DNA from 3 places in the Prochlorococcus sp. RS04 genome. Region 1 is predicted to be linked to each of the others. Evidence: predicted binding sites of a transcription regulator. Region 1 holds the regulator's gene; each other region holds the start of a gene.
What was found. The regulator NtcA, encoded in region 1, controls nitrogen genes in cyanobacteria. The targets are predictions, from matches to a motif close to GTANCNNNNGNTAC.
Positions count from the first base shown of each region.

Region 2: a site for NtcA is predicted at 1,843-1,856, ahead of BS621_RS02630 (DUF4278 domain-containing protein). Genes of this name have one in related genera too.
Region 3: a site for NtcA is predicted at 1,825-1,838, ahead of BS621_RS01385 (DUF4278 domain-containing protein). Genes of this name have one in related genera too.

Region 1 is NZ_CP018346.1:588,808-592,089, forward strand. It holds gene BS621_RS03445 (DUF3084 domain-containing protein) at 1-835, opposite strand, end outside; gene ntcA (global nitrogen regulator NtcA) at 875-1,609, opposite strand; gene BS621_RS03455 (cob(I)yrinic acid a,c-diamide adenosyltransferase) at 1,809-2,390, shown strand; gene dcd (dCTP deaminase) at 2,395-2,988, shown strand; gene thyX (FAD-dependent thymidylate synthase) at 2,990-3,282, shown strand, end outside.
Region 2 is NZ_CP018346.1:453,956-457,237, forward strand. It holds gene BS621_RS02615 (malate:quinone oxidoreductase) at 1-1,084, opposite strand, end outside; gene BS621_RS02620 (NifU family protein) at 1,155-1,400, shown strand; gene BS621_RS02625 (hypothetical protein) at 1,423-1,680, opposite strand; gene BS621_RS02630 (DUF4278 domain-containing protein) at 1,936-2,109, shown strand; gene BS621_RS02635 (methyltransferase domain-containing protein) at 2,186-2,980, shown strand; gene BS621_RS02640 (aminotransferase class V-fold PLP-dependent enzyme) at 3,016-3,282, shown strand, end outside.
Region 3 is NZ_CP018346.1:227,142-230,423, forward strand. It holds gene nrdJ (ribonucleoside-triphosphate reductase, adenosylcobalamin-dependent) at 1-1,070, shown strand, start outside; gene BS621_RS01375 (RNA recognition motif-containing protein) at 1,159-1,425, shown strand; gene BS621_RS01380 (hypothetical protein) at 1,422-1,616, opposite strand; gene BS621_RS01385 (DUF4278 domain-containing protein) at 1,922-2,023, shown strand; gene BS621_RS09380 (hypothetical protein) at 2,158-2,307, shown strand; tRNA gene BS621_RS01390 (tRNA-Ser) at 2,502-2,588, shown strand; gene BS621_RS01395 (hypothetical protein) at 2,674-2,874, shown strand; gene BS621_RS01400 (hypothetical protein) at 2,928-3,282, shown strand, end outside.

The DNA of each region.
Region 1 (3,282 bases):
CAAAATTTCCACTTGTATTAATTTCACTAACTTGCGACCCTTTTGACTTAATTTCATCTCTTGTTTCTCTAAGCAATGATTTAATTTTTAGATTTATTGATTTACTATTTAAATCACTTGCTTCCAGAATAGAACTTGTAATAATATCACCTTTTTTGACTATAAATTTATTCTCTAATAAATCTGGAGATACAAAAACATAATTATCTCCTTTTAAAACATTTGTTGCTGATTTAATTAATAAAACCCAGTTACCTCCGCTAGCAGCTACTGTCTCAATCTTTGTAATATCACTGGGTCTCCACAAAAGAATATTTCTTGCTTTTTTATTATTTGGGATAACAATTTTTCTAACAAATTTATCAGCTTCATTAAAGATTTCTGTTAAGTTAAGTTTTAAATTTGAGCTGGAATCAACCTCAGCAATAAATAAAGTTTGTCCTCTTTTAATAACGATATTTCCTCTCCTAAATTCTTTAATATTATTTTTTAATTGATTTAACTCCTTTTCTTTTTGAATAATTTTACCCTCAAGTTCTTTTCGTTCTTCCTGTAAAGGGATTAATGCCTTTTTACTTTCATCTAAAGTTTTTTGCAAAAAAGGAATATCAACAAAAAGCCTTTGTCTGAATTCTTCACTTGCTAAAATCAATAAACCTATTGATATTGAACTAATAAATCCACCGGTAAAAATAGTTATAATAGTTGCTGTTTTTTTCGGTCTTAATTTTAAGATACTAAATCTTGCTTTACCAATCTTTGTTCCAAGAATATCCCCAAATGGCGCAATTAATCCCCCAAGTAATATTAAAAAAACAATTAGAATCCAAGCCACACTTTTGTATATACTCAATACATCATAATTTATGATGAATCAATTAAATCTTTTTGCAAGAGCAATTGGATCAAACACTGTGATCTTTTTTCTTTCAATATTAAGAAGACCTGAATCCTTTAAATCACCCAATAATCTTGTAATGGTTACTCTTGTAGAACCAATAGCTTCAGCAATTGCCTGATGTGAAAGCCTTAAATCTATTGTAATACCTTTTTCACCTGCAACTCCAAAGTCTCTACAAAGGACCATTAAAAAACTCACTAAACGAGAAGACATATCTCTATGTGTAAGAGTTTCTATCATTGTTTCAGTTTGCAGGATCCTACTTGAAAGCCCCTGTAAAAGTAATAGTCCTACTGAGGCATCTTCCTCTATAGCTCTTAAAACAGAATTTGCAGGTGCTGTTATCATTTCAACTCTTGTGAATGCTATTGCATGGTAAAAACGATCAGATCTATGGCCTGTAAGCAGGGATAAAACACCAAAGAGACTATTCTCTCTTAAGAGAGCAACAGTTATTTCCTCACCCGACTCATAAACTCTTGAAAGTCTTACTGCGCCTCTTCTTATAAGATAAACCCTTTCAGCAGGGTCACCGGGGAAGAATATTGTTTTAGATCTCTCAACCATTTCTGTACTTGCACCATCTAGACCTTTAATAACTTCCATTAAAGTTCTATTGATTGGAAAACGTTCTCCAACAGAGTTAATTTTACTTTGTCCGGATTGTTGCGAACTAAAGCGGTTGAATCCTCGTGAAGCAGGTATCATAAATATCTTGACTATTAAAAAATTTAAGGAGACACCCTGAAATATCTTGTATCAACAGTAACAATTTTCAATTCTTATCGGTTTATCAACAAGCTTTTTTCATTCAGTTTCAAGTTGCTTAAACCTTTTTTAAGTAAAATTACACTATATGCAGCGTTAATAGATTCTAATTATACTGCATGTAGAAAGAATCTAAATAATGGTAATTAGCTCATCTCATATTTATTCCAAAGGTAACCTTGATGTTTTAAAAACAAATACTGATAACAAAATTAACCTAAAAAAATTTCCACAAAACGGACAAATCCAAATCTATCAATCTTCATATAGAGGTAGCTATACATCTATCATTAGAGACTCTCTAAGAAATGCTGCTCTTGGCAGAAAAGTGCTACTAATACAATTTATGAAAGGAGGGGTAAAGCAAGGAGTTGATCATGCAGTAAAGCTATGCGGTAATTTGACCTGGGTAAGATCATCTCATTCATATGATCAATATAATTCTGAAGCAATTGAAAATAATAAAACTTTAAAAAAATCTATTTATGAATCTACTATTGAATTATGGAATTTTTGTAAAAGAGAACTACAGTCTGGAGAAAATGATCAAATCATACTTGATGAAATTTTTTTAGCTATTGACATGAAATTTATCGATAAAGATGATTTGATTTCAACACTTGAAAACCGATTTATATCAGGAGATGTAATCCTTACTGGTACAGATATACCTAAAGATTTATTATTAATGGCTAACCAAATTACCGAACTTCGCTCATAAAACAATGCTAAAAAATGATCTCTGGATAAATCAAAAAGCTTCGGAAGGTATGATTAAACCCTTTCAATCAAATTTGGTGAGACATCTTGAGCCTGACAATAAACAAAAGCCAGTTTTGAGTTACGGATGTTCCTCTTATGGCTATGATTTAAGACTTTCATCTAAAGAATTCCTAATTTTCAGACATATCCCTGGGACTGTGATGAACCCCAAAAAGTTTAATCCCAATAATTTAGAGAAAACTGTTCTTCACCATGATAAAGATGGAGACTTTTTCATTCTTCCTGCTCACTCCTATGGTTTAGGAGTTGCTTTAGAAAAGATGAAAGTTCCAGAAAATATTACTGTAATTTGTATAGGCAAGAGTACTTACGCCCGACTTGGAATTATTGTTAATACAACGCCCGCAGAGGCAGGGTGGGAAGGTCATTTAACTTTAGAATTTAGTAATAGTTCTGGTGCAGATTGCAGAATTTATGCTGAAGAGGGTATTTGCCAACTACTCTTTTTTGAAGGTGATCCGTGCTCTACAACCTACGAAGATAGAAGAGGTAAATATCAAAACCAACCAGAAAAAGTAACTCTTGCAAAGATCTGAAATGAGTAAAGTTGAACTAATTTCGCTAACTCCTGATGCAGAAAAAACAATGGCTTACATTGCAAGAGTTAGTAATCCAAAAAATCAGGAAAATGAAGACTATTCTAAATTATTGAGTTATTGCATTAAAAACGAACATTGGAGTGTTTTTGAACAATCATTTATGACCTTGCAAATAGAAACTAACAGAGGAATAGCTGCCCAAATTTTAAGACACAGATCATTTACTTTCCAGGAATTTTCACAGAGATATGCAGATAGTTCTCAATTGGGAAATATCCCTTTACCAGACCT
Region 2 (3,282 bases), 130 kb from region 1:
TTAAATCGTTGTTCTTGAAACCAACGTCTAACATAGAAAAAATATTATTCTTTTTAATTGAACTAAATAAGTCAAAGTATGAACTTTGTTTTAGAAATTTCGTTGTGAATCCAGCAAAAGGTCCATATAAAAGAAGTTTTTTATTATCAATCCATCTGGTGTCTAAATGAGGCACTGACATTGGTGGCGATCCAATATCAGCTTTACCATAAACTTTTGAGTTATGTTTTTCTGTTAGATCTTTTTTCTCGCAAATAAGCCATTTCCCACTAACAGGAAATCCACCATAACTTTTTGCTTCTAGAATTTTTGATTTTTGTAAATAATTAATTGTTTTTCCACCAGCACCAAGAAACACGTAGCCAGTTCTAATTGAAGTTTTTCTACCTTCAGAACTGATTTCTAGTTCCCATTGTTTTTTATCAATTTTCTTTAAATCTACTAATTCTGTTTTGTATCTAATTTCAACATTTTTGTTTAAGGAAACTAATGACAAATACTCTTTAGTTAAAGCCTCAAAATTAATATCAGTTCCTCTACCTATTCTGGTAGCAGCAATTTGAGTAGATGGATTTCTATCTTTTGTTATTAGAGGAGCCCATGATGAAATTTCATCAAAAGATGTAGAAAATTCCATATCGATAAATTCAGGATTTTCGGTCATTTTCTGAAATCTTTTTTTTAAAAAAGAAATATTATCCTGACCAGAAACAAAGCTAATATGAGGAATAAATTTTAGAAACTTCTTAATATCAATTTTCCCGGCTTCATACAATGAGGCCCATAAAGACATGGATGTTTCAAAAGAACGATTTATTGAGAGCGCTTTATCTATTTTTAGATTTCCTTTTTCATCTAAAGGGGTGTAGTTTAATTCGCAATTAGCGGCATGTCCTGTACCTGCATTATTAAAAGCGCCAGTACTTTCACTTCCTGAAGCATTTAATTTTTCTATAATAAGAAATTTTATATCTGGTAAAACTTCTGAAATTAGAAGGGCTAAAGTACTACTCATTATCCCTGCTCCTACTAAGACTGCATCAAAGTAGCTATTGTCATTAGTGGGATTTTTAGATGAAGTCACAACAGAAAATTATCTTTTTTGCAATTAATCAGATTCCTTTCTAGGCTTATTATAAAGTTAATCCAAAATTATGAGTACTGAAACACTCTCGCTGACAAACGAAAATGTAGAAAAAGTCCTTGACGAGCTAAGACCTTTTTTAATTTCTGATGGAGGTAATGTAGAGATTGCAGAAATAGATGGTCCAATTGTCAAAGTCAGACTTCAAGGAGCATGTGGTAGTTGCCCAAGTAGCACTATGACTCTCAAAATGGGGATTGAAAGAAAGTTAAAAGAAATGATCCCTGAGATAAGCGAAGTTGTCCAAGTTTTATAAAAATTTTCAACTGAAATATATATTATTTAGTTTTTAATTCCTTCAACAAAGATGATTCCATATCAAGGCAATCAATTGGAAGTCCTTGACCAATAGCGATTAAAAGTGGTGCAAGAATTCCTAAAGTAAAAACTAAATTTGATTGGCTTACATCATATTTACTCAAAGTAAAAGTTATCAAATAAATAATTGAAAAATAAGCATGTAGTGAAAAAAATTCTTTTGGCTTTAACACTGGCCACCTTAAAGTATTTCCCAAGAAATATAAAAAACCTGTCATAAATAAATAGTTACATGAAGATTAAACCAAATATAAACATAAACCTTTTTAGAGACTATTTATAAAAAAATTTACCTAAGATAATAATTAAAAAAACATTAAATCTTCGTTTCTATTTGTAAAAGCTAGACATGCCGTCAAAAATACGCTTATAATTATTTGGTAGCGATTGCTACTTTTTCGTTCACCCTCATTTGAGGGCGCAGTTCGAGTCATACCATGGAACGGGGGATGGCCGTGTTGTCACATCGAAACATGACTACTTTAACTTACAGAGGTAAAAACTACGTTCAAAACAAAGAAGCTGCTAAAAAGCAACTTGTTGAACTTACCTACAGAAGAAACGTATACACCAACAGAATGGATGACGCTTCTTCAAGTAATGAAAAAGCAGAATTAAATTACAGAGGTGTTAACTACACTAAATAATTTAATTAAACAAATTAAAAGCCCCTTTATAGGGGCTTTTTTTTTGGCTATATTTATCAAGAGTCCTTTAAAAAATATGTCTGAAAGTTGCTGTAATACAAAATCATCGAATAAAGCACCTAATCAATTCGATCATAAAGATGCGATTCAAGAAAGATATGGCTCAGCGGCACAAGAAAAAGAAAGTTGTCTTTGTACACCAGTTGGGTTTGATCCCGTTTTACTAGAAGTAATTCCTCAAGAGGTTATAGAAAGAGACTATGGGTGTGGTGATCCAACAAAATATGTTCAAAAAAATGATATAGTCTTAGATCTTGGAAGTGGTAGCGGCAAAAATGCCTTCATTTGTGCCCAAATTGTTGGGAAAGAAGGGAAAGTTATTGGAGTTGATCAGAATCCTGACATGCTTTCTTTATCAAGATCAGCATCTAAAGAAGTTACAAAAAATATAGGTTTCAACAATACAGAATTTCTTGAAGGTTCAATTGAAAAACTTGATGAATTAGATAAAGATTTAAATCCATTAATCGCAGATAAATCAGTTGATATTATTTTAAGTAATTGCGTTTTAAACTTGGTAAGTCCAGAATCTAGAAATAACCTTCTAAATAACATAAAAAGAGTTTTAAACGATAATGGAAGAATTGCAATTAGCGATATCGTCTCTAACAAAAAAGTTCCTTTAAGATTGCAAAATGACCATGATTTATGGACAGGATGTATTAGTGGAGCATGGTATGAGCCAGAGTTTATAAGTGATTTTAAAGAACTAGGATTTAAAAATTTAAAATTTGTAGAAAGGAGTGCTGAACCTTGGAAAGTAATTGAGGATATTGAATTTAGGACAGTAACTTTAGTGGGCAATATTTAAAAAATTCAAGAGTTGAAAATATAATATAAATTTCCATGAGAAATAATCTAAGAGATCAAATACCCGCATTAAAAAATAAGTATTATTTCAACTATGGCGGTCAGGGACCATTACCAAAATCTTCTCTAGAAGCAATAGTTAAAACTTGGGAGATTATCCAAGATTTAGGACCATTTACCAATGATATGTGGCCTTTTATTTACAAAGAAATATTGACCACAAAAAGAATCATTGCGCAAAAATTAGGTGTCAATTCAAAGAATCTAGCTTTTACCGAAAATATCTCTTCCGGTATGATTTTG
Region 3 (3,282 bases), 360 kb from region 1:
TCTTGGGAAATGATTTCCATTGCAATTTGGCTGAAGTTCATTTAAATCAGATTGATCCAGGAAATTTTGAAGAGCAAAAAAAAGCTTTTAAAGCAGCCGCTCTTTCTGTAGCATGCTTACTTAATCATGAATTTGAAGTTGAGCGTTACAGAAAAAGTAGGGAATATGATCCTATCGTAGGAGTAAGTTTCACTGGATTATTTGATTTTTGTGTCCATGCCTTTGGGACGCCATGGTTGAAATGGTGGGAAGCAGGAAGGCCAAATAGCGAAGAAGGGAAGGCTTTCAAAGAAAAGGAAGCTAAATTCTTAGATTCTTGGAGAAAAATAGTAAAAGAAACTGTATGGGAATATTGTGATAAGCATAATCTTAGGAGACCAAATAGATGCACAACAGTTCAGCCAGCTGGAACTAAAAGTCTTCTTACTGGAGCAGCTCCAGGTTGGCATCCTCCAAAGGCTCAAAGATTCATAAGAAGAATAACTTTCAGGAAAAATGACCCAATCGCTTTAGCTTGCATGGATTATGGTTACTCAGTAGTTCCATCTCAATCTGATAAAGATGAAAATGGTTGCTTGCTCGATAATCCATTTGATCCAAGATGTACAGAATGGTTAGTTGAAATCCCTACAGAAGTTAGTTGGGCAAATATAGACGGCGCAGACCAAATAGACATCAATAATTTCTCAGCATTAGCTCAATTTGATTTTTATATGCAAGTGCAGAAATTTTACACAGAGCATAATACCTCTGCAACCGTAGAATTTAGAGAAAATGAAATCGAGGATTTAGCTAAAGCTATTCATAATGCAATAGAAAATAATGAGGGATATATTTCAGCAGCATTGCTAGCTAGATTTAGTGCTAACGCTACTTTCCCGAGATTACCCTTTGAACCAATAACTAAAGAGGAATATATATCATTGCAGAATAAAGTAATAGAAAGGAAAGTTAATAACGATTTCTTTGACGCTCTTAATAAATATGATGTTGGAGAACTATCTGAAGCAGGACCAGCAGGTTGTGATTCAGATAAGTGCTTGCTTCCTCTTGCTAAACCAAAAGATTAAATTTTGAATAATTTGTAAATAAAAAATATAAATTAGTTTTTAAAAATTTAATTTATGGCTACCTCTTAAATAAGGACATAAATTATTTATGACATTAAGCTTAAATATTGGGAACTTTTTTAATGATTCCTCTAGTCATGCATTGGTAGATGAGCTAAGAAAAAGAACATCTGAAGAGGATATCTTAGAATTTGAGAAAAAATTTAACTCCAAAAACGAAAAAAATCTACACGTATATATATGTAGATTTCTAAAAAATAGATCAATATCCAGAGGCCTAGCCTCTAGATGGTTAATAACCATAATTGAAAACAAAGAATCAAAAATTGATGCTTTGCAAAAATTAAATATTTAGGTCAGCCCTGATAGTTTCCATAGAGCAATTCCAAAAATTGAGAATCCCATAATAAAAGTAAAAGCCAAAGCATTTACCAATTGGACCTTATCATTCATTCTGTTTGCGAATGGTAATAATTGAGCAAATAATGGAGTCTCTTCAACTATTGCAGATTTTTTTACTGTAGGTTTTTTGCTTCTAGAAAACATAAAACAAATTTTATAATCCTAAGAATTTTACATTTAAAAGTTCATTAAATAAAAAATACTTCTCAAAAACGAACAAAATGTAACCTGTAAGCAATTAAGCCATGATTAAAATAAATATTTTTATCATAAACCTAACCTATCATTAATATATTAAGTTTTTTTTCTTAAAACCTAGACAAATAATTTCAATGGATGTTATTATAAATTTGTAGCAACCGCTACCAAAACGTTCAACTTGCGTATAGCAAGCTGCAAATCGACTTAAGCCATGGAACGGGGACTTAAGCGAAACCGGAGCTAAAAAAATGACTCTAATTTACAGAGGACAAAAGTACGTCCAGAATAAAGAAGCAGCTAAAAAGCAGCACAATGAACTAACTTACAGAGGAAAAGCTTACACAAGCTAGTTTATTTAACCATTAAAAGAAAAAGCCACTTTTAGTGGCTTTTTTATTATCCATTTTTAGACTAAACAATAACTTAATACTTCTCACAAGCATTAAAATAATATGATTCAATTGCATTTATATAGTAGATAACAATGGCAGACCAAAAACCTTTATTTAAAGCTCCTTATGACATAAAAGATGTTAGTGCTCTTTTCGCCATAGTTGCCTTCGTTTTGATAATCGCTGCCATAGTTGGGAATAACTTATTTGGTTTATTTCAACAAAATGTCAACTTTGGGTGATTTTTTTTGTGGCCTAAATTTTTGGAATAAATGTGACTAATATTTGACTGTTATAACGACTTAACCCGTCATTTTTAAATAAAATTCCTCTCTCAGACAAGTTTCTTGAAATAAATTTTTAATCTTTGAATTTATAGACTATGACAAATTTCTTATGTTATAGTTTTGAAGTTCAACAAAACTAAATAGCCTCTGGAGGGGTGGTCGAGTGGTTTAAGGCTCTAGTCTTGAAAACTAGCGTGTCTGCAAGGGCACCGTGGGTTCGAATCCCACCCCCTCCGTTCTAATAAAAAGTAATTGAAGTTCAACTGAATAATATGAACGCCTTTTTGGTACGTCTTTGTTAAAGTAGTTTTTATTTATTCTATGAGTAAAGGATTTGCTACAGACACTTTAATATCCAAAAAATCGAAAAAAAAGGTTATTTCAAATGAACCGCAAGGAAGATTAATATCTTGGTCACCTTGGCCACCTGCTAATTTTCAAACACGGTATCCTGCATTCCCTTTTGTTCTTACAATATTGATTATAGTAATCGGGCAATGGTACCTTTCTTTACTCAGGTGACCCGAACCTTTTTTTGTATTTAAATTAGGATGAATTAAGTTTGAGAATTAATTTTGTTTTTTTCAATTTTATTATTTGCCCACTTTCAAGCGGCAATCATCCCGATATTATTAGGTATTAGATCTATCAATAAATTCAATCATATAAGCAAGAACAAATTGATACCTTTCGGTTTTATTTTTTTAGGATTGGCTTCGATTTCTGAAATGATAGACCATACCCAAACATCTTGGATTTATATAGATCACTCCTCTTTATTTAATTGGTTATTTTATTCTTTCCTATCTTTAGGTCTAACATGTTTATCAATATCAGTTATAAAAAATAAATTTATTCAAAAAACTAATTTTTGCATTTCTTTATGTTCAATAATCTCATATTTTTTATTTGATAAAACTATTACTCTTC